Regions from separate parts of the Dehalobacter sp. TBBPA1 genome, predicted to be linked through region 2. Evidence: riboswitches for the same ligand, from Rfam matches in the RefSeq annotation. Region 2 holds a riboswitch; the other holds the start of a gene.
What was found. A riboswitch is a leader RNA that binds a small molecule or an ion and turns the genes downstream of it on or off. The one in region 2 is predicted to bind cyclic di-GMP.
Positions count from the first base shown of each region.

Region 1: another riboswitch for cyclic di-GMP. It lies ahead of AB3489_RS03400 (SLC13 family permease); the one in region 2 lies ahead of AB3489_RS13110 (DUF5667 domain-containing protein).

Region 1 covers NZ_CP162385.1:693,739-709,119, forward strand. The annotation lists gene AB3489_RS03395 (NADH-dependent [FeFe] hydrogenase, group A6) at 1-1,233, shown strand, start outside; gene AB3489_RS03400 (SLC13 family permease) at 1,230-2,504, opposite strand; cyclic di-GMP riboswitch class I at 2,633-2,775, opposite strand; gene AB3489_RS03405 (glycosyltransferase family 2 protein) at 2,874-4,049, opposite strand; gene AB3489_RS03410 (acetyltransferase) at 4,046-4,738, opposite strand; gene AB3489_RS03415 (DegT/DnrJ/EryC1/StrS family aminotransferase) at 4,742-5,911, opposite strand; gene AB3489_RS03420 (glycosyltransferase) at 5,937-6,848, opposite strand; gene AB3489_RS03425 (glucose-1-phosphate thymidylyltransferase) at 7,037-8,062, shown strand; gene rfbB (dTDP-glucose 4,6-dehydratase) at 8,109-9,116, shown strand; gene AB3489_RS03435 (protein-glutamate O-methyltransferase CheR) at 9,220-10,014, opposite strand; gene AB3489_RS03440 (YaaR family protein) at 10,093-10,533, opposite strand; gene AB3489_RS03445 (M28 family metallopeptidase) at 10,564-11,607, shown strand; gene AB3489_RS03450 (flagellar motor protein MotB) at 11,651-12,526, opposite strand; gene AB3489_RS03455 (flagellar motor protein) at 12,565-13,365, opposite strand; gene flgM (flagellar biosynthesis anti-sigma factor FlgM) at 13,716-14,000, shown strand; gene AB3489_RS03465 (flagellar protein FlgN) at 14,001-14,486, shown strand; gene flgK (flagellar hook-associated protein FlgK) at 14,565-15,381, shown strand, end outside.
Region 2 covers NZ_CP162385.1:2,655,417-2,670,797, forward strand. The annotation lists gene AB3489_RS13090 (efflux RND transporter permease subunit) at 1-2,858, opposite strand, end outside; gene AB3489_RS13095 (efflux RND transporter periplasmic adaptor subunit) at 2,855-4,120, opposite strand; gene AB3489_RS13100 (hypothetical protein) at 4,421-4,774, shown strand; gene AB3489_RS13105 (DUF3102 domain-containing protein) at 5,006-5,872, shown strand; gene AB3489_RS13110 (DUF5667 domain-containing protein) at 6,550-7,803, opposite strand; cyclic di-GMP riboswitch class I at 7,916-8,000, opposite strand; gene AB3489_RS13115 (cell wall-binding repeat-containing protein) at 8,096-10,744, opposite strand; gene AB3489_RS13120 (fibronectin type III domain-containing protein) at 11,125-11,511, opposite strand; gene AB3489_RS13125 (ABC transporter permease) at 11,574-12,908, opposite strand; gene AB3489_RS13130 (ABC transporter ATP-binding protein) at 12,905-13,630, opposite strand; gene AB3489_RS13135 (efflux RND transporter periplasmic adaptor subunit) at 13,680-14,924, opposite strand; gene AB3489_RS13140 (TolC family protein) at 14,953-15,381, opposite strand, start outside.

The DNA of each region.
Region 1 (15,381 bases), 1.1 Mb from region 2:
ATCCTGTCAGGGATCGGCCGTGGATTTGAAGCCTTTGTTGGCCCTGCCTTTAACATTCCGATGGTAGAGTCTTCTTGTACTTACTGCGGTCAATGTGTTCAGGTATGCCCTACAGCAGCGCTTACGGAAATTAATCATACCGATAAAGTATGGGAAGCTTTAAATGATCCGGATAAATATGTGATTGTCCAAACTGCTCCGGCTATCCGCGTAGCCATCGGAGAAATATTTGATATGGAACCAGGGACGATTGCAACCGGCCAGCTTGTAACCGCCTTAAAGCGTATCGGATTTAACGCAGTTTTCGATACGGATTTTGGAGCGGACTTGACAATTATGGAAGAAGCCTCAGAACTGATCTACCGTCTGCAGAACAATAAAACACTTCCGATACTTACGAGCTGCTGTCCGGCCTGGGTCAAATTTATTGAGCATCAGTTCCCTGAATTGTTGGAAGTGCCTTCCACCTGCAAGTCACCGCATATTATGTTCGGTACAATCGTCAAAACCTATTATGCCGAGAAGAATGGCATTGATCCGGACAATATCGTGGTGGTCTCCGTCATGCCCTGTATTGCCAAGAAAGCCGAGGCCAAGCGTCCGGAACTAACTAAGGATGAGCATAATAACGTCGATATTGTCGTCACGACCCGGGAACTTGGCCTAATGATCAAGGAAGCCGGTCTGGATTTTATCAATCTGCCTTCGAGTGAATATGACAAACCATTGGGTGAAACCACAGGAGCCTCAGTGATCTTCGGAACTAGCGGCGGGGTTATCGAAGCTGCACTCAGGACAGCTTATGAGTGGCTGACCGGTGATGAATTACAGAAAGTTGAGTTCGAGCAGCTCCGGGGAGATGGAGGCTTACGAAAGGCCACAGTTCAAATCGGCGACAAGATGCTACGGATAGGCATTGCCAGCGGGCTCGGAAACGCCCGGACCCTGCTCGAGGAAATCAGGGACGGTAAGAATCAATACGAAGCCATTGAAATTATGGCTTGTCCCGGAGGCTGTGTTGCCGGAGGTGGGCAGCCCTACCATCACGGCAATTTTGAAATTGTCCGCAAGCGTCAGGAAGCCATCTATCAGGAAGATAAAAATAAAAAGATCAGAAAATCTCATGAGAATTCAGAAATCCAAAAACTTTATCAGGAATATCTGGGCCAGCCTTTCAGTGACACTGCCCATAGATTGCTTCATACTCATTTTGAAGAGAGAGAAAGAATCTAATAGTACCGCAGCAAAATATACGCCGAGGCGATCACAATGGATAGAATCATGAACGGAAATCCGATCAGAAAGTATTTTTTGTAGCTGATCGTATAGCCGTTTTTTTCGGCAATCCCTGAGACAATGACGTTGGCCGAGGCACCGACAATTGTGCCGTTTCCGCCCAGGCAGGCGCCCAGAGCCAGAGACCACCAGAGCGGCTGGAGCTGTTCTGGGGTCAGCCCGCCGAGAACCCCGATTTTTTGAATCAACGGGATCATGGTGGCCACGAATGGAATATTATCGACGAAAGCTGAAAAAATAGCGGAAAGCCAGACAATCAGCATCGCCATGACGACCGGTACACCGCCGGTAAGCCCAAGGCTCCATTCAGCAATTTTGTCCAGGACGCCGACTTCGACCAATCCTCCAACTAAAACGAATAATCCGGTAAAGAAGAAGATCGTCGGCCATTCAATCGTCAGAAATACCTCTTCCGGTTCCTCATGGCTCAGCACCATGAGCAGCATGCCTCCGGCCAGCGCAATCGTAGCGGTCTCAACATGGATGACGGCATGCAGCATAAAACCGACAATGGTCAGAGCGAGCACGGCCAGGCTTCTTTTGAGCTGGGCCCAGTCTTTAATATAGTTGTATTCATTTTGCGACAGCAGCAGGGCGATGGATTCCTTATCGGTCTTTAGCTTTTGGCGATAAAGAAAATAAAAGCCCAATAGGGTAACAGCCAAGATCACAATCGTCACAGGTGCCAGGTTCACCATGAAATCCATAAAAGTAAGCTCTGCCGGTCCGGCAATCATGATATTCGGCGGATCACCGATCAGCGTCGCGGTTCCCCCGATGTTGCTGGCTAGAATCTGGGTAATCAAAAAAGGTATTGGGTTTAATTTCAAGGTTTCAGCAATCACAATGGAAACCGGAACGACCAGCAAAACAGTCGTCACGTTATCCAGAAAAGCCGATAAAACGGCAGTCAGTATAGCCAAAGAGATCAGCAGTCTGATTGGATTGCCTTTGACTTTCTTGGCGACCCAAATAGCCAGAAAGCCGAAGACACCGGAACGTCTGGTCAGATCGACAATGATCATCATGCCGATAAGTAAGCCCAGCGTATTCCAGTCGATGTGTTCCACAGCAGTTTCCTGCGGGAATACACCCAAAATAATCAGGAGACAGGCACCGAGGGCCGCGGCGACAGCCCGCGGGATTTTCTCCGTTACGATCAGTGCATACGTAGCTACAAAAATAACAAGGGTCAGAATCAAGGTCATGAATCGTGCACCTCCATCATTAGTGTGGTCAATTTTTATTGGCCTAACCGGTTAGAATATACAAAATAGTTGAAATAAAAAAGAGCAGATCCATAAAAGAAACTGCTCCCCCCTGAGAAGTTCAAAATCCTTGTAGTCTGGCAATCCTGTCAGAATATCCTGGAAATGCATTTGGATTCCATTCATTTTGTATTGCATGCATTTCAAATTCCCTGATTTAGACCCATGACTTTTGCGTCCTTCACTTTCATGAAGTTTGCCCCAACACATTAAAAACCATATTATATTTTATTGAAATCTGAAAAATCCTGATCAACCGGATTGTGTCCAGAAAAGAAGTATAGCATCTTCGTTCATATTTTGTAAAGATCAGTTCGATCTTCTCAAATAATATTCAAAATTCTCGAGTGCCCAGGCATCATGGTACAAATTCCCTTCCCGGGATGCAGGGTCCAAAAGTGAAGTGCAATAGGCTGTTCTTTTTCCATCGGCTAGCTCTTGAAATATTTCGAGGTATTTCCATTTGGCCTTTTTGGCAAAGCTTTCGTTACTGTTGGCTTGCTTGGCCAGCATAAAGCAGGTTTTTATGCTTCTGTTCAGCGTGCAGAGGCTTTGGGCCTGACACTTGTCACAGCCGATGAACTGGGTCATATCAATTTCCACGGTCGTGACAAAGCCGACTTTGAAAGGTGTATAATGCACAATCCTTGGCGATAATTCAGCATCGCCATACCCGCATTCCTCATTCCAATAACCAATCCGGTCAATGAGCTCGGGCCGTAACCCCTGAAGACATCCCGGAATAAAATCCATGATTACATCAATGCCGGCATTTCTTAGCTGAAGATAGGATAGATCATTCTTGACCTGAGGAATGACGGGAGGGAGAAATCTCGGATAAGGGTTATCCCGCATGGTTCCTAAGAGACCCACTTCCGGAAAAGCTTCAAATATTTCCATATACCTGGTCAGCCAGTTTTTGGTCTTGATATAGACATCGCTGTCAATCGTGAAGAAATACTGGTTGGGCTTTCTCTTTCTGAGGTTGTAGTTCAGGACATAGATTGGCCCCCGGTTAACCTTCAAGCGTGTTTTGGATTTAATTCTTTTGTCCTGAAGGCTTTTGATATAATTCCAGGTATCATCTTTGGAGTTGCAGTCGATGATATGCATTTCAAAATCTTCGTCTGAATCCAAAATCTTGTTTAGGTTCTGCATGGTAAGCCCGAGACGGTTGAAGGTAACATAGCTGATAAAAGGAGGAGGGGAGGTGCCGTCTGTCGGGTTCTGTACAGAAGGTTCAATGATTTCTTCCAGGATCCCAGGATCTAGAATCTGTTGAAGGATGGTGGCGTCGTCTAATTCTTCCCAGTCAATGTTTTTTGGAACCGCTTGTTGAGAAATCTCCGTAGCAGGGGTGTCAGCGGCTTCCTGAACAGGGAAGGGGCTGACGCGTTTTTGCAGGGCAGAGGCTTGGGCCTGATTAATGGCTTCAAGAACAAGCTGTATCGCAGTTTTGATCAAAATAGAAGAAAGTTCCTTCATATCATCAGTCCTTTAGGGGAATGGGTTTCAACCAATTCTTTTAAATGTTTAACTGGTCGGGCAGGGACACCGACGGCCATGCAGTATTCCGGGATGTTGCGAGTGACGGCAGCGCCAGCCCCGATGATGCTCCACCTGCCAATCTCTTTTTCGGGGATCACCACAGTTTTGGAACCGATTTCACAACCTTCATGGACCTGCACGTTTCCGGCCAGGGTGACGTCCCAGTATAAAGAGGAGTAATCCCGGACAGCCGTATCGTGGCCAATCCTGCAGCCCGGATTTAAGGCTACGTGACTACCTATCCTGACATCCGTCGACAGAAAACTGTTCCAGCAGATGATATTGCCGCAGCCCAATTGAACGGAGTGGCTTATTCGGGCAGCGGGATGAATCAGGTTGGCAAAATACAGCTGAAAACAGGACAGGCTGGCGATCAGACGGTATTTATCCGTCGGTCTCGCGATCGCACATACAATCCAGAGAGGGTGCCCTGTGTTTTTTTCGAGCCAGTCCAGGTTGCCCAGAACAGGATAGTTATTAATAACCTTTCCTTGTTTGGCCGGAGTTTGGTCGATATAGCCCAACAGGTTCCACTGTTTTTTTTCTGTATTGATATCTTCAACGAGCTCGGTAGCTTCCCGGCCAAAGCCGCCGGCTCCAAAAATGATGAGATCTTTTATAGCCAATGATCACACGCCCAATTCAATTGAAAATTTTGTTGATTTGCTTTTTATTTTTATCTCCCTGATGATGCCGCCTATTTTTTGAACGTCGGACGCTGACATTCTGCCGTGAAGCGGCAGAGCCAGAACACTTTCCGCGACTTTGTTGGCTGTGGGCAGATTGTCTGCGGAGGAGGAAGGAAGACCTTTAAAACACTTAAAATTGCTGCAGAGCGGGTAAAAATATTTTCGGCAAAAAATATTGAAGCTTAACAATCGGCTATAGAGCTCGTCCCGGGAGATACCGTATGCGGCCGGATCAACCCGGATAACAAAATACGGATAATTGGCTGTAATTTCTTCAGCCTCCTGGGAGACGGTTATCCCAGGGACATCAACCAGCACTTGCCGGTACAGGTTGGTAAGATATTTCCTTTGGGTTATTTCAGCTTCCACTTCTTTTAAGAGCAAAATGCCGACAGCAGCCTGCAATTCGTTCAGTTTGCCGTTTATACCCGGTTCGTCCACACTGTAGTCTTCTTTTAGACCAAAATTTCTCAAACACTTGGCTTTCTGCTGGAGGTCCTGATCCCGAAAGATAAGTGCACCGCCTTCGACGGTGTGAAAGATTTTGGTGGCATGAAAGCTGAACATGGTGATATCTCCATAGGCGCCGATCGGTTTATCCTTTATTTTCACACCAAAAGCGTGGGCACCGTCATAAAGTACTTTCAGGTTATGCCTTGCTGCAATCCGGTCAATCTTTTCGACCTCGCACGGATGGCCGAAAACGTGTACCGGCAGGATGGCAGTGGTTTTATTCGTAATCAGGGACTCGATACGGTCGGCATCAATATTGAAAGTGGCTTCTTCAATGTCGCAGAAGACCGGCGTAAGATGATTCCAGGCCAGCGCGTTGGCCGTAGCGGCAAAGGTAAACGGGGTTGTGATGACTTCCCCGGACAGATCCAGGGTTTTGCATGCAATTTGCAAGGCATTCGTGCCATTTGCAAAAACCGATAAATATCGGGTGCCCAGGAAAGCAGCCAGTTTTCTTTCCAGTTCTTGGGCCATCTTCCCGTTATTGCTGAGCTGCCTGCTTTGCCATATTATTTCGAGCATGCTGTAAGTCTCCGCCAAGTCTGGCAGCAAAGGTTCGGTAACATAGACCGGTTCAGAAAAACCATCATTGTTTATCATTTTTTTCTCCCCTGGCAAATATTCAGTTGGCTTTGGATGCATAGAATTGAAAGTTTTCGGTTGCCCAGTCAAGATTGTAGGTTTCCTCCGCAGTGGAGTTACAACTGAATAATGAAGTGCAGTATGGGGAACGGGCACCGCTCTGCAGATCCTTAACTGTTTCGTCAAATTTCCAGTGGTATTGTTCTCGGAATAATTTATTCTGGTTTAATTTCTCGTAGATGGTAAAACAGGTTTCTCCGGTTTTGGTCTCTCCGTTTTTTGACAGACGGCAGAAGGATTGACCGGGACATTTGCCGCAAACTATTTGTTGTGGGATAGAAATGTTCACGTTCATCAGAATTCCTGTTTTAAACGCTGTAAAATGATTAGCCCTTAGAAACAGCTCCCTGCTGCCAAAATTATTTTCTTCACTCCAAAAACCAATTTTAGAGATAAGATCAGGGCTCAAGGCCAGGATGCTACCGGGCATATAATCCTGCGAATAATCAGACCTGTTCTTGGTCAATTCCAGATAAACCAAATCATTTTTGATGACTGGGTTAGTCGGAGGCATATTTCGGGGCGGAAACCCAGCATGAATACTGAGTAAACCGATATTCGGAGTATTTTTAAACACCCTTAGGATGTAGGTCAGCCAATTTTTGCTTTCAATCACAACATCCTGATCGACAGCGATAAAATATTGATCATCTCTTCTCTTGGACAGATTCAGATTTGAGGCGTAGACCTGTCCTAGATTGACAGGGAGCCTTGTTTTAAATTTGATCCGCCTGTCCTTTAGACTTTGGATATATTTCCAGGTCCCATCTGTGGAATTATTATCAACGATTGCTAATTCAAAGTTTTCCGGCGTTTCAAGGACACTTGAAAGGCTCCTGATTGTCTGGCCCAGGCGGTTAAAGGTTACATAGCTTAGGAGCGGCGCTACCATTTCTATATCTCCCTCCTTAATCGTCTTTTTACTTGATCATTCCTTCAGGTTCTGTTAGGGCAACTATCACTTTATTATATGGGAGGAGTTGTCCGGGGTTACACCATTGCGGTTCTTGTGCAATATTATATTAGAAAGACAACCCTCTCTTTATAGAAAATCTTATCGGTTAAAGGCAGGAGAATAATTTGAAAGCTCTGATTTTAAGCGGAGGAACCGGAACAAGGCTTAGACCACTGACCTATTCCAAGGCGAAACAGCTTCTTCCCTTGGTCAACAAACCAGTTCTGATCTATCTTATTGAAAAGATAGCCAGGGCAGGTATCCATGATATTGGAATTATCGTTGGGGATACGCAGGAACAAGTAAAAAAAACGGTCGGCAGCGGAGAAACGTGGAGCACGGCAATCACCTATATTCATCAGCATAAATCCCTGGGGCTTGCCCATGCTGTTCGGACTGCGGCCGACTTTCTTGGCCACGATGATTTTGTGATGATCCTTGGAGACAACATCTTCAATATGGAGCTGGATAGTTTCATTAAAAATTTCTACCAGCAAAAGGCCAACACCAGCGTATTGCTTCATACGGTCAGCAATCCTTCCCAATTCGGGGTTGCGGTGGTGAAAGACGGATTTGTAACAGCGCTTTACGAAAAGCCTGAGAAGTATATCAGCAACTTGATCATCACAGGAGTCTATGCCTTTGACAACAGCATTTTTGCAGCGATTGACAAAATCAAACCGTCCCGTCGGGGAGAACTTGAGATTACCGATGCAATCCAAAATCAATTGGAAAACGGGGCCAGGGTCACTTGCGATCTGATCCGGGGATGGTGGAAGGATACCGGAAAATTAGACGACATTCTTGAAGCAAATCGCTTGATGTTTGATGCAGCGCTGGCCCAAAAAATCCAAATGGGAAATAATGTGACCATTCGGAACAGTATTATTCAGGGGCCAGTTCATCTGGACGATGATGCTGTCATTACGGACAGCTTTATCGGACCGTATACGACAGTGGGCAGAAGAACCCGGATTACAGAATGTGAGATCGAAAATTGTATTATCCTAGAGGATACGCAACTTGCCAATGTCTCCAAGAAAATCAGCGGAAGCTTAATCGGAAACCAGGTTTCCATTCAAGGCAGCCCCGAAAACAGCTCTTCAGCCAGTACTTTTTTTCTTGGGGACCACTGTCAGATCGATCTCTAGTTTGCCAGTTGAGCTGGCCGAAAGAATATAATTTGAGGTGTAGAATATGAGAGTTCTTATGGTTACCGGTGGCGCAGGCTTTATCGGAAGCAATTTTATTAAATATATTTTGCAGCGCAATCAGGATGTTATCGTCATTAATTTTGATAAACTGACTTACGCAGGAAAGGTGGAAAATCTTCAAGACCTGGCAGCTCATCCAAGGTATTATTTTACGCAAGGGGATATCAGTACTGCGAAAGAAGTTAAACGCATTCTTCAGGAATGTGACCCCGATGATGTGATTAATTTTGCTGCCGAATCGCATGTGGACAGAAGTATTACCGATCCTCTGGTTTTCGGTCGAAGCAATTTGATGGGGACTTTAACGCTGCTTCATTGTTTCAAGGAACATTGGGAGAAGAACGGCTTTACGGGAAAACGCTTTATTCAGGTTTCCACCGATGAAGTATACGGAAGTCTTGATAATGAGTCAGAACAGTTTTCGGAGCATTCCATGATTCGTCCAAACAGCCCATATTCGGCTTCCAAAGCAGCTGCTGATTTAATGGCCAGGTCTTTTGCCAGAACTTACGGCTTTCCGGTGATCGTGACCCGGTGCTGCAATAACTACGGACCCAATCAGGATAAAGAAAAGTTTATTCCGCATAGTATTATTCAGGTTTTACAGGATATGCCGCTGACTGTCTATGGGGATGGGTCCCATAAACGTGAATGGATCCACGTACTGGACCATTGTGCGGCGCTTGCGGAGATACTTTCGGACGGGGAACCAGGAGAGGTGTATAATATTGGGAGCGGGGAGGAAACATCGAACCTAGAGATGGCCCGGACCATACTGAACATGCTGGGTAAACCGGTGGATGCGCTGGTTCAGGTTGCCGACAGGCCCGGACACGACTGGAGATACGCGCTGGATAGCACGAAGCTGAAAACAAAGCTGGGTTGGCAATGCCGGTATCATCTTAACGAGGGAATTGGGGATACGATTCAATGGTATCGGGACAACCGAGCCTGGTGGGATAAACCTGACAGCAAAAACCCGCTGGGATGAATTCAAAAAGATGCTGCCAAGAGTTTGTAAACTATTAGCAGCATCTTATTCGGTTTGTGCTCTCGTTTAAGGTTTAGTAAGATTTTAGAGGGGAGCAGCTTTTCTATAATTTCTGATAAAAGAACGAGGAAACGGATTTAAGGCCGTGCTGGCTTTGGCCGAATAAATGCTCTGTACAGCCTGTGAAAAGTATCCCTTTCGGGTTCAAGGAGTCTGCAAATTTTTTGTACAGCACATCCTTCGCTTCATCGGTAAAATAGATGACGACATTGCGGCAGGCAATCAGATCAAAGCCTCGGTCAAACTTGTCGGTAAGCAGGTTCTGCGCCTTGAAGGTCAGATTCCTGGTCAGCGTGTTTTTGATTTGGAACTTCTTTTCAGACTTGTTGAAGTACTTATCGAGAAGATGGGGGGGAGTGCTGGCAAAATCACGCTCGTCATAAATACCCGACTGGGCCTGTTTTAAGACGTTGATGTCAATATCTGTTCCTAGGATACTGAAGTTTATTCCAGGAAAATATTCTGCCATGACGATCGCCATGGTGCACGCTTCCTGGCCTGCTGAGCAGCCCGCGCTCCATATTTTTAAGGAAGATCTGGTCTTTAACAGGTCGGGGATAATTTTTTCCCTAAAGACATCCCATTGCTTGACATCGCGGAAAAACTGCGTGACATTGATGGTTAGATGTTTAAAAAACGCATCGTAGAGGTCAGGTTTAAGACTGAGATCTTTCAGGAAGTCCGTATAATCTTCCTGGTACCCCCTGGTGCTCATGAAGTTCAGGATTCGCCTTTTCATCTGGTTTTCTTTATAATAGTTCAAGTCAAGACCGCTGACATTTTGGAAGGATTTAACGAATCTAGGATAATCCGTAATCATGCCAGTGCTGTTCATCATTCTTTTTATTACTCCTTTCGCTGGTACAACATTTTAAATACTTTTCAAAATATTGTAAAGACCAACTCGTTTTTAATATCAGGTGAATAGATCGATAATAAGTCCTTTAATCTCATGGATTTTTTCCAGGATTTTTAAAGGTTCAGACTGAGAAGAGAGTACTTGTTCACCCAATTCTTCCAGTGCCTTGTTGATCTTCGTTACCCTGGCCATGACTTTCGGCTGACCTCGGTAATCCCAAAAGGTTTCCTCCTGCATATTTCTGCTTTTTCCAAAGGTTGACTGAAGAAAACTTTTGACCATGGTTTTAAATTCCGTCAGATTTTCCAAAGATCTGTTCTCGGAGAGTTTTTGCCCCTGCTTTTCAAGGCGTTCCAGAAAAAGTTGCATTTCCTGGCTTTGAAGTTGACGGGAATGTGATAAAATATTGCTGAAGCTGCTTTCCTTTTTTTCTGAAGTTTGATGAAGGTCAATCCCAAAGTTATTTTTTTGGGTGGAACTGTTGATTTTTAGTGACATGTTACTCCCTCCGTGAAAGGATTATAAAATATGAAATCACGTCGGACTTTTCTAAAAATTGCAGCCGGAATGGCGGCATTTGTTATCCCCTGGACGGTCCTGCCTGGGGCCTTGGGGCAGAAACTCGGAAGCCTTCTGGGAATTCCATCTTCCAGTATTGAATTTGCTTCAGGCGAAGGTACTGTTTGGGTGCCTTCAAGCAAAGCGATTTCCAGAAAAGCCATCGAAGATGTCCAGTACTTGTCTCATGCCAATCTTGAAGGCCGCCGGGCGGGAACTGCGGGAGAGACCAAAGCACTTGTTTACCTGGAAGGACAATTCAAGGCCTTGCTGCTGGAGTCTTTTAGCGCTGACAACTACTGGCAGCTCTTTTCAATTCCTTCGATGAAAGAAAAGATGATTGACGGCAGAGCACTCTTTCGACCGGATGAAATGGACACACTTCGGGTCCCAGCGGCTAATATCTTAGCTGGTATTACCGGAAATAACCCGGAACAGACACTTATCCTCTCTGCCCATTTTGACCATCTCGGTATTTACAACGGGGAAGTCTATCCAGGTGCGAATGACAATGCTTCTGGTGTAGGCTGCATTCTTCAAGTCATGCGTCAACTGGTGAAGGAAGCACAGGACGGTTTTGCGCCTAAAATCAATATTGCAGTGGCTTTTTGGAGTGCTGAGGAAATGGGCTTTCTGGGCTCCAAATATTTTGTACAGAACCCTTTGATTCCGCTCTCCGAAATCATAGCTGTGATTAACGCTGATACAGTTGCCAATGGGGCCGTGGGCGAGTATATTCTCTGGTCAGCCAGTGAAAGCTCTCAGACTTTGATTGAGACCATGAAAGAAGCCGGTAGAGTAAATGGGGCGGTCCTTGAGCATGTTTCTGGCGGCAGCCATCACAGCGATGAAATATCCTTTACAGGCACCGGCATCCCTGCGGTAACCATTCTGGGCAAGGAGTGGCTGGTGAACAATCACACGCCGGAAGACAAAATATCCGCAGTCAACGAAGAGAAACTGGAAATGACGTGCAATATTATCTATAGAGCCATCAAAAGCCTGGCTTACTAAAGTGGTAAGTGTGCTAGTAGATCGATTCGGAGTCCTGTAACAGCTAGTTGCTGCTGTTTCCGTTGCTGTCGGCACCTGTGGCCGTATTGCTACTGCTGCTGCCCGGTTCGAGCAGATCATACTTGGAACGCAGGATAATCAGGTCGACTCTGCGGTTGGTGATTCTTCCCTGTTCTGTGCTGTTATCGGCAATCGGGCGGTACTCACCGTACCCTGCTGCTGACAGCCGAAGGGGATCAATCTCACCGTCATCGACAAGAATATGGACGACATTGGTCGCCCTGAGTACGGACAGTTCCCAATTGCTTCGAAATTCTGCGGTATGGATTGGCAGGTTGCAGGTATGTCCTTCCACTTTTATATAATTCGGTGAGGCGGACAGGACCGTGCTGATTTTTTTCAGGATGGCCCGCGAATTCGTTGATATTTCTGCCGAGCCGCTGTTAAACAGCAAGGTGTCCTGAATACTGATGACCAGGCCTCGTTCCTCAATGGATGATACGAGTTTATTTTCAATTCCATTTTCTTTCGCAAACTGGTCCAATTTGGCTTTGATCCCCTCTATTGTAAGGCTTTCCTGATAATCCGTATCGCCTTGACCAGTTCCTTCTGAAGGGGTGGTCTCCTGCCCTACTCCTTGCTGGTCATCCTGGCCTGTCGAAGTTGAACTTTCAGTGCTCCCGCTTTCAATGAAAGAATCCCCGGCCTGTGTTTCCGACAGGTTAACCGCAGAAGGTGCCGCACCGCCAAGCGTTATGCTCAGGGATTGGGCCATTGCCCTGAATTTGTTGGCGTCAACCTGACTCATTGAATACATCACAATAAAAAAAATCATTAATAGCGTAATGAGGTCCGAGTAGGTGACAAGCCACCGTTCCTGACCAGGGGGGTGGCCATCTTGTGTTTTATGCCTTCTCATTTTATCACCGCTTCTGTTCTAATGCTTTTAGTACTTTATTAATAATTCACTTCACTGGCTTCAAATGCACCTTCAAATTTGGTTTCTTTTTCGGGCATATAACCGAGGTGAGTTTTGAGTTTTTCTTTCAGGATCGCGGGGTTCTCCCCGGATTGAATCGAAATAATCCCGTCAAGAATCATTTCCATGGTCTGCACTTCCATTTGGTTTTTTATTTTCAGCTTGGCTGCGATCGGCAGATAGACCAGGTTAGCCAGACAAACACCGTAGAGGGTAGCAATAAAGGCTGCGGCAATCGAACCGGAAAGACTGTCGGGGTCCGTCAGATTACCAAGAACGTGAACTAGACCCATGACTGTTCCGATAATCCCCAAAGTCGGGCTGTAGCCGCCTGCAGACTCGAAAAAGGTGATCCCAACCTTATGTCTGTTTTCCAAAACAGCAATATTAGATTCCAGGATGCTTCTGGTGATCTCCGGGTCTGTACCGTCAATAACCAACTGCATGCCCTGTTTGGTGAATTTGTCATCGACGGTTTCCAATTCCTGCTCAAGGCTTAATAGTCCTTCCTGACGGGCTTTCTCAGAAAAATGCACCAGGGTGAAATAGGCTTTCTCTACACCGAAGGATTGATTCATGAAAGCAATTTTTAACCATTTCGGCAATTTCTTAAGCTCGTCTAAAGGGATACCGATTACCGTAGCGCCCAGTGTGCCGAAAACAACAATAAATATGGGAGATACAGCAAACAAAGAACCAAGATGCCCGCCTTCTAAGACAAAACCGAATAAGATACCGAAAAATCCCAGGACAAGCCCCAAGATGGTAGTTATATCCATTGACCGATGTTCCTCCTGTGCAATCTTCATTAATAACTGCTTTGCAGATATTCTTCATATACGTTTATATACTATTAATAACGTAATTCTTAACCGAAAACATTAGGGTTTTTGATCGTTATTTATCAAGCCAACCAATATTATACAGCATTCTACCGGATAATGACACGAGAAAGATTATTCCAAAATTTATAAATGGGCATAATAGCGTGATATTAGGAGATATTAAGAGTTGTTAAGAGGTAATTAACCTTAATCAGTCATGGAGGTTGTTCAGATTGCTGGGCTGCTGGACGATAAAAAAACTGTATAAAACTAAAAAAGATAAAACAGTCAGGTTGGTGAATGTGATGAAAATAGATGGTACCTCGATTTCCCCCGTCGGTAGTGTCCAAGCTGCGACTCGGGTATCGCAGACCAGTAAGGTCAATACGGTTTCAGAAAAGGATCAGTTGGCCGTATCTGAAAATGCGCAGGTTTTTCAAAAGCTGCTGCAAAAGATGAAGGAGATGCCGGACATCAGAGATGATAGGGTCAAGGCAATCTCGGAACAAATTGCCAATGGTGAATTTAACCTTGATGCAGCTTCTATTGCAGAAGGAATTATTTCTCCAAGCGGGATGGAGGGAAAATAAATGGCAGAATATGTAGCAGGTCTGGAAAATAACCTACAACAGCAAATTGCTTTCTATCGGCAGTTGGTCGAATTAGAACAGGAAAAGCAGAAAGCGCTCGTGGACAATGTTATTGAGAAAATAGAAAGCATCACTGCTCAGGAAGAAAAAATTCTGCTCGAAGTCGGACAGTTGGAAGAGGAAAGACTTTACTGGGCAGAATTTTTTGGTAAAGAGGTTGGCAAGAAAGCAGAGGATATTACCTTAACGGATCTGATTCAATATTCTCCGGGCTTTGAGCCGATTGGCCAGGAATTCGAAAAAGTCATTAGCCAACTTAAAAATTTACATGAAATCAATGCCAAATTGCTTAAAAGTGCTTTGAGTATTGCCGATTTTACGTTGAGACTTCTAACGGGCCAAAAGCATACAACATACTCAAATCCTTCAAATAAGGGTGTAAAAAATGAATTCGGTCAAAATAATTTGATTAATAAGAGCATCTGATTTTCAATTCGTAATATTCAAACACGACAGGGTTTTCTGCAATAAGCTCAAGGACTTGATAAAAAAGGAGTAACGGGTATGTACTCAACATTTATGGGGCTGGAAACGGCCTATAGAGCTTTAATTACATCGCAGGCGGCTACCGATACGACCGGCCAAAACATTTCTAATGCCAGTACTACGGGCTATTCGAGACAGGTCGCCAATTTGCAGGCAACAACGCCGCTGACGATTACCGCTAACAGCAAGGATTTGAGCATTGGTACGGGTTCTTTTTTAAGGGATATCACAAGGGTGAGAGATGCTTATCTCGACCAACAGTACCGCAGAGAAACATCACAGTACGAATATTGGTCTGGAAAGGAAGCGACCTTAAGTCTGACTGAGCAGTTTTTTAATGAAACTTCGAATTACAGCCTTAGCTCCGATATGTCGGAATTTTGGAATGCCTGGAGTGATCTGGCTAATTCTCCGGAGGAAAGTGCCTCTCGTATCGTTGTCAGGGAAAAAGCAGTATCGCTCACGGAAACTTTTCATAATGTTGATCAGCAGATCACTTCTTTGCAGAATGACCTTAATAACAGCGTTGATACAACGATCACAAAGATTAATACATTTTCCAATCAGATACAGCTGCTGAATAATCAAATCCGGAATGCTGAGATCAGAGGGGACAACCCAAATGATTTAAAGGACCAGAGAGACCAAATTGTTGATGAGCTGTCCAAAATTGTGCCGGTTACCGTCGAGGAATCCCTGGATCCCAATTTTACGGATAGATCCGTAGGAAATTATTCGGTGAAAATTGGGAATTCCACTGCTGCCGATAATGTGCTCGTCACAAACGGCTCGGCATATCACCTACAGGAGAACCCGGTTCCGACAGATGCAGCCA
Region 2 (15,381 bases):
AAAAACGCTCCGGCAAATCCAAGCGGGATGGAAAACATGATGACAAACGGATAAACCAGCGACTCAAATTGGGAAGCCATGACCATATAGACCAGAATCACGGCAAGTCCGAGCGCAAGGAACAGGTCACTGAATGCATCGACCATTTCCTGCTGCTGTCCGCCCATTTCATAGGTATAATTATTCGGCATCCGGTAATCTGCCAGCGCCGTCTGAATATCTTTGGAGACACTGCCGACGTCCCTGCCGCTGATCTGGCCGGAGACCGTCAGGGTCCTCGCCTGGTTGTCCCTGCTGATGCTGACAGGACCGCGGCTGACGGAAACATCCGCCACTTCGCCCAACGTAACGGTATAGCCGAGGCTCGTGGTAATCGGGATTTGCTCAAGGGCTTGGAGATTCCGGTTAAACGTTTCGTCCCCTTTGATCTTTACATCGATTTCGGTCCCATTGTATTTGAACTGTGTCGCGGTTGCCCCGCTGATCGATGCTTTTACCGCAGAGGCGATTGTTCCGGCACTCAGACCATACTGGCTGGCCGCCTTACGGTTCACGTTGATCTCAACTTCCGGTATTCCGTCTTCATAACTGGATTTAACTTCGCGGGTTCCCGGGACTTTTTTAATCACGGTGACAAAATTGTCTCCGATCTTCTTCAGCTGATCCAGATTTTCACCTTTGATGGTGATGCTGATCGGATCACCGGCACTCATCACGGACTGGGTTGCTGCGACACTGGTTTTGGCCCCGGGTACGTCCTTAATCCGGTCCCGGATTTCATCGGAGATCTCCACAACGCCGCGTTTCCGATCCGTTAAAGGAAGCAGCTTCACAGTAAAGGTACCAACGTTGCCTTGTGCACCTGTCAGGCTCATGGTTCCGGATGATCCGGCATCCAGGAAGATGGTATCGATCTCGGGAATATCTTCTATCTTCGTTTCAATTTCACGCATGACCGCCGAGGTATCGCCGACCTTTGCCCCGTCAGGAAGCGTAACGCTGATCGAGAGCATTCCTTCATCCGTCGTCGGGAAGAATTCCGTCCCAACAGCGGCAACAGAGGCAATGGAAACGACAAAGACAATGGTTGTAACGATAAAAACGCGTTTCCGGTGGCCCAGGGCCCATCTGAGCAGTTTTTTATACCCCTGGAGCAGCGCTTCATAGCCCTGGTCAAATTTATCGTGGGCTTTCGCCAAGAACGCAGGCGTACGGAAGAATCCCCTGCCATTTTCTTCATCTTCCGCTGCATCCGTTCTGGCTACTTTCACTGTTTCGGATGTTTCGGATGTTTCGGATGCTTCAGCCGTTTCGGTCTGTGTATATGCTTTATCCGTCTCCCCCGTCTTCCCTGCATCAATAGAACCAGCAGTCTGATTCTTCCGCTCTACTTTCAGCAGCTTGGAAGCGAGCATCGGGACAACCGTCATCGAAACGACCAGCGATGCTCCGAGCGAAAACGCGATCGTCAAGGCAAACTGCCGGAATAGTGTGGAGGTTAATCCCTGGACAAAGACGATCGGCAAAAAGACTGCGACCGTCGTCAGCGTGGAAGCCATGACAGCGATGATTACTTCCGAAGATCCTTTCACTGCCGCTTCGACCCTGGAATAGCCGTTCTGTCGGAAGCGGTAGATATTTTCGAGCACCACGACCGAATCGTCAACCAGACGGCCAATACCAAGCATTAATCCGCCCAGCGTCATCAGATTCAGCGTAATGCCGGTAAAATATAACAGACAAAACGTCGCAATAATGGAAATCGGGATAGCTGAAGCAATAATCAGGGTAGAACGGATATTTCGCAAGAAAATGTACAGGACCAGTACCGCCAGGAGAGCGCCGATAACCCCATGCTCCGCGACCGAATACAATGAAGCCTTGATATAGGCTGCATTATCCATGACCACCGTAATCTTGACGTCTTTTAGTTCATCCTGGATTTTGTCGATCTCTACATAGGCTGCTTCCGCAACTTGGACTGTATTGGCGTCGGAACGTTTTTGGATCGAAATATTGACACCGGGATTGCCGTTCGCTTTGGAAATGGTTGTCTGCTGATCCGGCTTTAATTCGATATCGGCTAAATCTTTCAGCTGAACATTTCCGCCGGTAGGCAGCGGAATAAGCAGCTGCTCGATCTCAGCTACCGACATGAATTCCCCGGTCGTTTTGACAGTCAGCTCCTGGGTCCCTTTCTTGACCGTACCTCCGGGCAGGTTGACATTCTCCGAAGCCAGGATTCCCTGAAGGTAAGCGAGGTTAATGCCATAACCGGCTAATTTCTCACTTTTTGTCCGGATTTCAATAATATCCTTGGTTCCGCCGGTCACGGACACGGAAGCAACCCCTTCCGCTCTTTCCAGTCTCGGTTGGATCGTATCTTCCGACAGGGTTTGCAGTTCGGAGAGACTCATCGTCGATGACGAAATAGAAAGCGTCAAGACCGGGGTTGAATTCATATTGAGTTTCAAGACCATCGGGCTGCTGACGCCGTCGGGGAAGTAATCTTTAATCAGGTCAATTTTTTCTCTGAGGTCGAGGGCAACCTGATCCATATCGACTCCATAATTAAACTCCAGAATAACGAGCGAACTGCCTTCCGAAGTGATGGAGCTGATATTTTTGACATTCTGGGCTGTGGAAACAGCCTTTTCGATTGGCTGCGTGACCAGGTTTTCAATCTCCTGAGGGCCTGCTCCATTGTAGGATGTACTCACGATTGCATAAGGCAATTCCATTTCGGGCATCAAGTCCAGCGGAATACGCGTGAAGGACACAAATCCGAGAATGATGATAATAAAAACAAGCATCAGGACTGTAACAGGGCGTTTTACCGACGTTTCAGATATTTTCACTTCTGAACGCCTCCCCCTGTTTGCGCCGAAGCTGCCGTATCCGTCGTTTCCTGAGCAACCTGCTTGCCGTCAACAGTTACGACTTTGATTTCCGTACCATCCTGCACAAAGTTCTGCCCTTTGATAATGACGATGTCCCCTTCCGTCAGTCCGCCGACGATCTCCGTCTCGGTGCCGCTCTCAAGTCCTGTCGTTACTTCCATCTCGGCTGCAGCATTATCTTTGGCAACATACACGACGTCTTTTCCGCCGTGAAAAATCACCGCATCGGTCGGCACAGCCAGGACATTATCTTTGCCGGCAATGTTTAAGGTCACATTGGCAAACATGCCGGGTTTGATGATTCCGTCTTTATTATCGATATAGGTTCTGAGCGCGTATTTGCCCTGGGCATTGGCTGCAATACTTACACTGTCAATAACCCCTTTGACTTTCACTGAAGCCGCAGGCACTTCAATCTGAACCGACTGGCCGCTGTGCACGCTGTTGATCTCCTGCTCGCTGAGGCTTACTGTAACAAACACTTTATTCAAATCTACCACCCTGGCCGGAGAAACGGCGCTCATCACCATCGACCCAATTTTCACATCGAGCGCTGTAAGGACACCGTCGATCGGCGCCTTGACATCCATATCATTCAGGGCTTTCTGCGCCGCGTCATAAGCAGCCTTGGCCTGAGCCAGCTGGCCTTTATACGTTTCCAGAACCGCATCCGAAGCCGCCACGGCAGCCTGATCAAGCTCCGACTTGCTGACCGCGCCGATTTCATACAGCTGTTTCATATTCTCATAATTCTTTTTACTGTTTTCATAATTGGCCATATTGGTTTCATAGCCGGCCTGCGCCAGCTGATAGGCCGCTGAAGCCTGGTTATAGCTGGACATCAGATCGGTTTTATCAAGGCTGAAAAGTACCTGGCCCTTGCTGACCCGGTCCCCAACTTTGGTATAGACCGCCGCCACTTTGGCCGGGGTACCGACGACCACGGAAGCTTCTTTATCCGCTTCAACTTTGCCGCTTAAGGTAATCGCAGAAGAGATGCTCTGTTTATGTAAGGTCAACGCTTCCACCGGGACATAATTCTGTCTGTTTTGTTCTGCTGCCTTCTTTTCAGCAGCAGATTGTATCGCACCGTAGATTCTTACCCCGACCAGAAGGACAAGCAGGATTGCAATCACGGTAATGATCATTTTCTTCTTCCCAATCGGTTTTTTCAAGTCCGGGCTGCCACCCTGCTCAGACCGTTTCATTTTGAATTTCATTTTTCTACTCCCCCGTAAATCAATATCTTTCTAAGTCTATTCTTTTTGGGACATATTCATGAATGTCGTGGTTGCGGCCGTGGCCGTCGCGACCGACTGGTCAGTCGGCACGTCACCTCTCTTATCTTATCTTCCTTTGTGCCTTGGGTCAATGGGTTCAAGTTAGATATTACCAAATATTTTCTTCCCATAAATGGCAACATTATTTTGTAAATTTTTGGTATTTTATGGTTGTTTTTTTCTTTTTTATATTGCATAATATCTATCAAAGGATCCATTTTGTTTTGGAGGGAAGCCGCTATGTCCAATGATGAGTTTCAGACTATCGTGCTTCGTGAAATCAGAGAAATGAAGAAAGATATTTCTCAACGATTCGATGGTATTAATCAACGATTCGATGGTATTAATCAACGATTCGACGGTATCGACCAACGATTCGACGGTATCGACCAACGACTGGATTCCATGGATCAACGACTCTGTAAGGTTGAACATAAACTGGATGTTGTTGTTGAGCAAACAGCCGGACTGATGGAATTTCGGACAGAGACCAATCATAAATTAGACAAGATCTCAGATGACCAAAAATCGATTATCCAGGTACTTGGCGAACATGAAATTTCCATCAGATCCCTGCAGAGAAGGCCCGTATAAAACAAAGTCTCAATAACAAATCATTTTGATATTAAAAATCTCACGGATTCAAAACCCGTGGGATTTATTTATTATTGCGCTGCGTTTATTGTCTATAGCTATTCCTGCTATCTTTAGCTATCTTTTGCCATTGCTATTACTTCTGTCTGTTACGTCACAAAACCAAGCCCTCACCATCCGAAGCCCATCTGCATATGCTGTAATTAGACTCATAATGAAAGGGCGGGCGGCATGGATAATCCGATCACCGAACGCACACCGCTTGTCATAGCGGCTGAAATAAAGATGATAACCTGCCAAACTAAAAAAATATTGCTTACCAGCGCCATTGAAATCGGCCGTCATTTGCAGGAAGCCAAGGCCATGCTCAAACACGGGGAATGGATTAAGTGGCTGGAAGAGTCCGTGAACTATTCTCGCCGAACTGCCTCCAGGCTGATAAAGCTCTACGAAGAGTACGGGCCTAACTTCCCTGAAGGATCCGACAGCTCAAATGGGACACCAGTGTCCCATTTGACTTATACCCAGGCCCTCCTCTTACTGGGTTTCCCGGCAGAGGAGCGGGAGGAATTTATCGCGCACAATAACGTCGGCAGTATGACGAAACAGGAGCTGCAGCAGGCTCTTAAGGACAGAGATCAGGCCAATCAGGCGAAGGAACAGGCGCTTCAGGAGAATCAAGCACTTAAAAAAGGACTGAAGGCGATCGACAGCACCCTCTCCGAATTAAAGAATGAGCACACTAAGGCTGCATCAAGGCCAACGAATCCGGAGAATGTCAATGCAGAAGCGCAATCTGCCAACAATGCCTCCTCTGCCGGTAACGACCCTTCTGCAACAACAGCCCCTTTTACCCACAACCTTAAAACCGGACATGACCCGGACGCTCACATCAAGTATGTAGAAAAATGCGACGCTTGCTGCAAAACGATCGCCGATACCTTCTTCGATCTGACGACAGCGCTCACCAATCTGGCGCATATCGATCCGAACCTGAAAGAAGAAAAAAGAAAAGAGGCCAATCGTCTGATTGAATACATGGCAGAGACGATTAAAGAGTGGCCGCCCCCTAAGAAGCCGCTTAGAGTTCATTCCTGATTTTTTTTGGGAACCTTTGGACAAGCCAAGCATAGTATGTACCAGACAGTCGTAAGCTGTCAAATAAAAGAGAAAGGAGATGATTGGAATCAAGATTTGCCGGCGTCCCCGCCCCCGCTCATCTTTTGCCTGATCACTGTTAATATTATTATATAAACCTTAATTAAGTTTGAACTATAAAAAATTTAAAAAATAGTACATGTCGTTTCCTGACCTTCTGCTGTGGATGGATAGCTTATTTCAAAAGACGCGTTCTTCTCCTTGTAAACCACAAAAACAGACAGCCCTGGCACTTTTATCTGCCTGATAGCTGTCTGTTTCTTTTAAGGAGGTATTTAGGGCTTGCATCTTTTGAGTTTCTCGCCAAAGTTGTGGCGATCGGCGTTTCAGAGCATTTACAAAAATTGGACAGAAAGAACTCTGAGCTGACGCTGTTTAGACGGTATTTTCTCTTACCTTGTCGACTAAAGAGGCAACATCACTGATGCCCCCTCGTCTAAGAACGTTACGTGACCCTTGCGGTACATATTTTCTCCTCTAAGTGCAAGGTTTAAGGGGTTTTGTCTCTATTCCCTTACACTTAGATTCGCTAAAAGTACTGTCAAACCCTTGTTATTACTAGCTTTTTTTTAGCTAAGCCCTAGTTAGAGGAATTAGATAAATTGTCTTATTCAATCCTATCTCTTATCTTTTCCTTTGCCCTTAGCTCCATTATTTAAATCTGAATTCGGGGCAGTATTCTGAAGGTTCTGTACGTCAACCGTTCCGTCAGCGTTATCGCCTATCTCTTCCACAGTTGTTCCGTCTGTAGAAGATTGATCGTCTGCCGTAGTCACATCCTGATCCCCCTCGATCGCTTCCAGGTTCTCTTCCTCGCCGCTTACGGCCTGATCTTTATTGGCTTTCTTGTAGTCCTTTATGTTCTGAGCTTGCTCTTTCAGGACTTCTTTGGTTTCTTTCATCGTCTCAACTTTGATTTTCTGAACATCTTTTCTGAGGTCCTGCATGTCACTTTTATATGCTTGAGCCTGTGCTACTTTTCCCAGAGCGGCTGCGACGGCAGCCTCATCACCTGAAGCACGAGCTTGTCCCAATTCCGCCTTGGCTGCTGCAAATTCTTGCACAGCTTCAGCATAGGCTACTTTCGCAGCTACATAGGCTTTCATGGCAATGGTGTTCTGAACTTCGGCTTGGATGATATTCTGCATGATTCCAGCCTGTTCTTCTGTCAGACCTCCGGTGATTTTAAGGACGATCTTGTCGGCATCACTTTGGACAAGTTCAATGCTGGCGAGTAGATTGCTGATGACGGTATTTTCTTCTGTGTCAACTGCCGCCGTTTCATCCGTGGCTGTTTCATCCGTAGTTGTTTCTTCAGTGGTAGCTGCGGTGGTTTCTTCCTCGGCAGTAGTGGCATCTGTACCCGTAGTATCCGTTCCGTCAACTGCTTCGGTATCCTCAATGATCTGTTGAACCTGGAAATTGGCTTTCTTTATCGTATCTGAATAGACTTTCAGAACCTGTTCCATCAAATCCAACTGGTTTTGCTCGGACATGATTTCCGCTTCAGCCAGTCTTTCATTCGCAAACTCGACCAGCAGTTCTGCTTTTCCTTCCGCAGAGAAGGTCACGGCCACCTGAACACTTTCAATCATTTGTTCGAGTGAGTACAGCCAGCTGTCCGGCGTTACACCGGCTTCATCGGCAATTTCTTCATCGACTGTATCAGCTGTGGTATCATTTGTAGCATCGTTCGTAGTTTCGTTAGCAGTATCGTCTGTTGTATTCGTAGCATCCTCGCCAGTTGTTATGGTCTCGGATTCAGTTGTTGTAGTGTCACCCGTCACTGTTTCAGCAAAAACATAAGTTGGAGCAACAGCAAAAGTAAAAAGTAAACACAGAACCGATACCAAAATCCTTTTTTTGAACATTTTTTACTCCTTTCAAAACCTTAATTTGTTGTTCTTGCCGTCTGGGGAGAAAAAAATACCTGCTCCAAGTTCTGGAACAGGTACCCTAATTAAGTGTTAATTCAGTTACCCATTCGGCAACCCGGCTGCCATAACCTTTCGGCTTTAGACCCGTGGCTTTGCGTCTCCGCCTTTCGACGGATTTGCCCTTATCGTGTTAATATGGTTATTATAATTCACCAAAAAACTTAATACAACTGTTGACAGGCATTTTGATACCAATGGAGCACAAAGAATAGGACTTTGGTCATATCTATTCGGTCGTTGCCTCAGCCACTGAGGAATAATCACTTAGACTGCTGCCATTATAGGCCTTGATTTTGTAATAGTATGTTTTTCCTGAAGTGAGCCCAGTATTTGTATATTCAAGAGCGGTTACGGTTGCAATCTTGGTATACGTTCCGGTCTCGGAGGTTGCCCTGTAAATATAATAGGACTCGGCATCACTGACGGTCTCCCAGGTCAATTTGATCTGGCTGGAACTCAATGCTGTAGCTGTCAACGTAGCAGGTACGCTTACTGCGTCTGTCTTGTCATACTTCACAGATGAAAAGGCGCTCAAACCATCGCTTCCGTATGCCTGTATCTTGTAATAATAGGTTTTCTCCGCTGTGAGCCCTGTATCGGTATACGAATTGGTCGAAACAGTTTTGATTTTGGTGTAAGTATCTGAGGATGAGGTCGACCTGTAGATATAGTAATAACTGGCACCATCAACGTCATCCCAACTCAGGTGAATTTCTTTTGAATTCAAGGCAGTTGCCTCAAGGTTTGAAGGGGTATCCAACGCATAGTCTGCATCTGTTGTGTCATACGCCCTTGTGGAATAGTCGCTCTCTCCATAGCTGTTATAGGCTTTCACTTTATAATAATAAGTTTTTCCAGCTGTGAGACCATCATCCGTGTAAGAGCTCGTTTGGACGGTATCAATTTTTGTATAGGTCCCGGTAGATGATGTCGCTCTATAAACATAGTAGCCTGTCGCATCGGTTACCGCATCCCAGTCCAGATCAATCTCGATCGGGCTTGAGGCAATAGCAGTCAGATCATCCGGTATGGCAGGTATCTTGCTGCTTGTTCCCGACACCGATGCGACCATACTGTTTAAGACAGATGATGACAGGACATTGGAACTTCCAAATGCGGTAAATGACGATATATTTTGATCCTTAATATAGTTTAAAAGAGAAAGGCTCACCGAACTGCTGACCAGAAAGACTGGCGCATTATTTTTAGCTGCGAGTGCCGAGCCGGTTAATGCATCCGGGTAGTTTTCGCCGGTTGCAGCGTAACAGTTTTTAAAATCCAAGCTACTCGCAAAATATTTGATAATACTGAGGTTCGTTGTGTACCGGCTATCACCGTTCAGTCTTACAGGGGAAGGCAGCTTGTTATAAATGCTGTCGCTAATTGCACCGGTACCTCCGACCACAATCGTAGTCGTGACTTTACTTTTTAAGTAGGAAAGAATATTAGACTGGATCGAATACTTGTCCGTTAGCAGAATCGGATACCCTTTAATCCCGGCTATCGAAGCAATAGACAATGCATCAGGGAAATTGCTCCCGGTAGCAACCACTGCCTGGTCGAAAGTTCCTATCTTTTCCGCTACCAGCAAGGATGTATTATAGCGGTCCGTACCGGCAATTCTGGTAACGCTGATACCAAGGTTTTTAATTGCCTGTTCGACCGAGGGAGATATTATTCCAGTTCCTCCGATAATAAATACTTGCTTTACCCCAAGGCTGGCCAATTCATTTTTTGCCTGCGCATTCAGTTCATACCTCGATGTCAGTAAGATCGGCGCATCGTATTTGGCCGCCAGTGGTGATCCGCATAAAGCATCCGAGAAACCTTCTCCGCTGGCAATTACTGCATAATAGGAAGAGTCCCAACCATCTTCTGCAATTTTGGCAGCAGTAGCATAACGGTCTGTACCGGCCAGTCGATAGGCATTCGAGGTGTCTCCAGTACTGCTTGCAGATTTAGTTGTCGCATAGGCATACGAAGAATAATCGCTTGTTCCATAGCTATTGTAAGATTTAATTTTATAATAATAGGTCGTATTGGCAGTAAGTCCCGTATTATTGTAACTTTCATCCGTAACTGTTGCTATTTTGGAGTACGTCCCGGAAGAACTGGTGGCTCGGTAAACATAATATGATGTTGCTGCAGACACCGAACTCCAGGTCAGATTAATCTGGCTGGAACTCACTGAAGTTGCAGCCAGATTATCTGGCACATCAGGCACTGCTGTTTCCGTCGTAGCATAGGCGTAAGATGATTTACTGCTGGTCCCAAAACCGCTGTTATACGCCTGAACCTTGAAATAATACCGTTTGCCTGCAGTCAACCCAGTGCTGGTATACGTGGTCGTCTTCACTGTGGCAATTTTTGTAGTAAAAGAGCCTGAAGCCGAAGTATCTCTAAAGACATAATAAGATTCTGCGTCTGTTGACGGATCCCAGACAAGCTCAATCTGACTCGAACTAAGCGTTGTTGCCTCCAGACCGGTTGGGGTTAACGGTTCCCCAGTGGGAGCAGAGGTCTTTGCGGATACGGCTGATGTATAAGTGCTTGTCCCGCTGCTATTATAAGCTCTTATTTTGTAATAGTATGTTGTGTTCGCGCATAAGCCTGTATTGGTATAAGATACATCCGTGACCGTTGCAATCTTCAGAAAGTTTGTTGTTGAAGACTGCGACCGATAAACCCAGTATGAGGTAGCCCCATCGACAGTATCCCAGGTCAAGTCAATTGAGCTGGAGCTTGCAGCAGCCGCAGTTAAGTTGGTCGGTACTGTAGGTGCAGTTGCTGCTTGAATACTTGTTGGCAATGCTGTTGCTACCAGTAAGAAACAAAGGATAATCGCGGCTGAAAAAAAAGATCTGTTTTTTTTCATGTTGATTCCTCCTGAATGATGTTCTTGACCTCTATCGACTGTATTATACGAAATTGATTTTTAGAACTATTGTACGATACTCATATCCTTACATATTATACCATAATCATATCCAATTTTTTCATATTATAAGAGATTCAATTTTATACTTTTCCATTATTACTGCGCAATCGATAAATATAGGATATTACTAACGTTGCAAACCTGCATAAGAGGCTTTCATGGTTACCTCAAAATAGACGGTAAAAAGAATGATTAAATGACGCTAAACCCCGGCACGAAATAACATCGTTCCGAGGTTCACCTTTGTCAAGACGCTTTTTAATTGATCCCTACAAATTTTCCAATTTCTAGAGTAGGATCATAAATTAAGGATTCATCTACAGATCTGGAACGCAAGTTACAGTATCTGTATACCCTGAGAAGTTTCCGGCACTATCCTTGGCCTTTAGCCGGAACTGATAGTTCCCTCCATTACTTAAACTGCCAATTGTTGTACTCGTCGCTGTGCTTGTGAAAGTTTTTATCGTCCAATAGGCCGCCCCTTCTGCTTTATACTCCAGTTGGTATCCGGCTATATCACTCTCCGCATTTGCCGTCCAGCTTATTATCGCACTTTTATCGCTGGGCGCTGCAGCTAGACCCACTGGACTAGCCGGAGCGACTTGATCCTTGGCTATCGCATATACAACAGTTGAATAGTTCGACCAGTTCCCTTTCAAATCTTTGGCTCTAACTTTAAAGTAATATCGTGCATTATGCGTCAAGTTTTCTACTGTTTTACTTAGTGTTTCTTTCCCTACGACTTCCAAATGGTTGTTTTTAAAATCTACTCATACCTTAACGCCTCGATCGGATCAAGCTTTGCTGCCTTATTGGCCGGGTAATAACCAAAGAATACGCCGATAGCCATCGAGAATAGGAAGCTGATAATCGTCACCAACAGAGAAATTGTTACAGGAGCATTGAGCGTAACCGAAACGATGGCTCCGACTGTCGTGCCGATGATGATTCCAATGAGACCGCCTATGCCGGAAATAATCACTGCCTCCGTCACAAACTGAAGTCGGATATGGAAGTTTTTCGCGCCAAGAGCTTTCCGCGTCCCAATTTCTCTTGTCCTTTCCGTTACAGATACCAGCATGATATTCATGACGCCAATCCCACCGACAAGCAAGGATATGCCTGCTATAAACGCAATCGCCGCCTTAATTGTATTCAAAGTACTCGTTATTGATTCCAGTGCAGATTCCATGCTATTCACCTTGGCACCCCAGACAGTATTGGTGCGATAGACATTGTCAAGGTAAGTTTGTAAGTCATCTGAAAATGTCAGTACGTCCGTACCACTGCTCGCAATGACTGTAATACTCTGGTAATTTTTTTGATCTGAATCCAATTTAGCGATAGAGACCGGAATATATAAGCTAGTTGATACGTCCTCTTCAGACGAGGTACTCTGCTGACCCATCGTTGATTCATCATATTTATACACGCCGATGATGGTATATAATTCGATTTTGCTGTCTGTGTAGACCTTGACTACCTTGGACAACGGATCCGTTCCATCCTGGAACATGTTTTCGACGAATTTATCTGAGACAACGGCAACATTGCGATAGTTCTCTATATCTTTGTCTGAAATATATCGCCCTTCAAGAATTTCTAAGTCATTTGCCAGTTGATAATCCGTATTAGTCCCTGTGATTATCACATTGGCATCGAGGTCTCCGTCTTTTGCTGTCGCACTCCCGACTGATTCTGACAGAGAAGCTCCTGCTATTTCCCCTGGAAAGGTTTGTTCCATTTTTGTGATCATTTCTTCCGAAATCAAATCCGAATCCTGAGGTTCAGACGTATTGCCGCTTCCGCGCATTCCTTTTTCTCCGCTTCCGGGAGGAGCTCCACCGCCTCCGCCTGTCATCATCATCATGCCTCCGGGCATCGTCCGCTGTTTCTCCGATTTTTCCCGAACCATGACGGTAATATTATTCGTGCCAAAAGATGACATATTGGAACTCACGGAGGCTGTCATGGCATTTCCAATGGTCACGATCGCGATAACAGAGGTGATCCCGATGATAATGCCAAGCATTGTTAACAATGCCCGCATTTTATTGGCTCTTAAGGAGGCCAAGGCCAAAACGATATTCTCCCAGATCATGCCTTCACCCCCATTGCTTCACGCTTTAGGCGGGAAATATCGCTGTTATAGAAATCTCCGGTAATCATACCATCACTCAGCGTAATCTGCCGCTCTGCCTCTTCGGCCAATTCAGGGTTATGGGTAATCAAAATAATCGTTTTATGTTCCTCACGGTGGATTTTTAAAAAAATATCCATCACCATTTTCCCCGTCTGGGTATCAAGGGCACCTGTCGGTTCATCTGCTAAAATGATTGCCGGATCGTTAGCTAAAGCTCTGGCAATGGCAACCCTTTGCTTTTGCCCCCCCGAAAGCTCATTGGGCATATGTGTCATCCGGTCTCCCATTCCTACAAGTTCTAGTAACTCCACGGCTTTTTTTCTTCTTTCTTCTTTATGGATCCCCAGATAAAACAGTGGCAATTCAACATTGCTTAAAGCCGTAGATCTGGGAATCAAATTAAACGTCTGAAAAACAAAGCCTATTTTCTTATTGCGAATTTCTGACAACTCATTTTGGCTCATATCCTCAATGGATATCCCGTCAAGGGTATAGGTTCCTGAGGTTGGACGGTCCAAAGCTCCGATAATATTCATCAGGGTACTTTTGCCGGAACCGGAAGCCCCTACGATGGAGACAAATTCACCTTCCTTGATATTCAAATTGATATTTTTCAAAATAGTCAGTTCATTTGGCATTCCAACATAGTATTTTTTGATCGCATTATTAATTTCAATCATGAACTCATCAACCCTATCCCTATAGATTCACTGATCATTTTGTTATAGTTCATTGCGCAGTTGCGCCTTTTGAGGCAGTTCCGTTCGTTGATGATTGCCCAGAAGCCGTACCCTCTGCTGCTCCGCTTGGAGCTGTTCCAGATGGTGCGGATCCACTTCGAGCTTTTTTTACCGCAGCGCCATTTGAGTTTGCTGACAGGTCAACCGTCTGCCCGACCGTCACACTTGTAGGATTGGTAACGACAATCAAGCCATCTTCCAAGCCATCTCCTGAGATCTCAACATTTGTGGAGTTTTCGAGACCGGTTTCGACAGGGATTTGAACAATGGTATTATTTTTCACTGTATCAATGAAATTTGTACCGTCTTTTGCAGTAACAACTGCATCAAAAGGAACAGAATAAACGTTCTCCTTTGATGTGAGGATGATTTCGAGGAAAGCATTCATGCCAATCTTAATCAGTGGATCAGGCTTCAGAATTTTCACCCTAACCTCGAATTCAACATCAGTTGAACCAGACTCACTAACGGCTTTAGGAGAGATATAGGATAATCTTCCTTGATAAATTGTATTCCCAGTGACGTTGGTCGTCACTTGGACATCCTGGCCAACCTTAATACTCGCAATATTATACTCACTGACATTAGCCGTTACATATAAATCATTGATATTCTCGACCACAAACAGGATATCATCGGTCGGCGGCTGCAGTCCGACCTCCGCGTTCGATTCTGTCACGGTACCATCTATTGGTGCCGTAATATTGCCTTCATTGAGGTCTTTACTCAAAGTATTATAACTTGTTTGCGCATTTTCGTAGCTTTCTTTGGCACTTTCAAGCGCTGATTCGGCAGATTTTAGTTCTTCGACTGTCACCCCATCATACTCGTATAGCGCTTTATCTGTTTCATATGTAGTGATTTTCGCATCCAAGTCTCTTTTTGCTGCATTCAGCGTTGCTTTGGCCTTTTCGCAGTTATTGTATACCTCCTCCATATCCAGTGTAGCCAGGAGCTGTCCTGCCTTGACTTTGTCTCCGACCTCAACATAGATCTTGTCAATCGGAGCACTTACACTTGAACAGACATTTTCTACTTTCGCACTATAGATCGTTCCTGAGGCTGAGATGCTGTCTATGAGCGTTCCTTTGCTTAATGTCGCTGTCTGCATCGGTACCACTGTGCTCGCAGTCTCATTTTTAGCAAACACAAAGGTTTTTACTGCAATGCCCGTGACTATTAAGATAATAAGTACAACAATCAGAACGATCCATTTTTTCTTTGGTCTTTTCATTTCTACTCCTCCACTTTTCAACTGTTAACTAGTTTACAATTAAGCCTTTTTTGGCCCATTCATATTTCACGTAGGCCTTATAAAGTTCATTTTTATTCCGATCATTACTGATCTGGGCATTTAGGTAATTGTTTTCTTCAGTTAAATACTCCAGCTTGGTAATTGTTCCATATTTATATTTAATTTCAGCCAGCTTAAATGCATTTTGATCATTAGTAAAGTAGCGCTCATCGTAATCAACCTTTTCGACGGCTGATTTTAAATTGTTATAAGCAGTTTTAAATGAAGATTTAAAACTGCTGACCGTATCAAAATACACACTACTATTATCATCATTCCAAGCTGCAATACTGACGTCATAACTATTGCTCAACCCCTGAAATAAATCCGAATTATAATCAATCTTCGAGAACTGTACAGATTGATAGGGTACACTTCCGATAATAATGTTAACCTT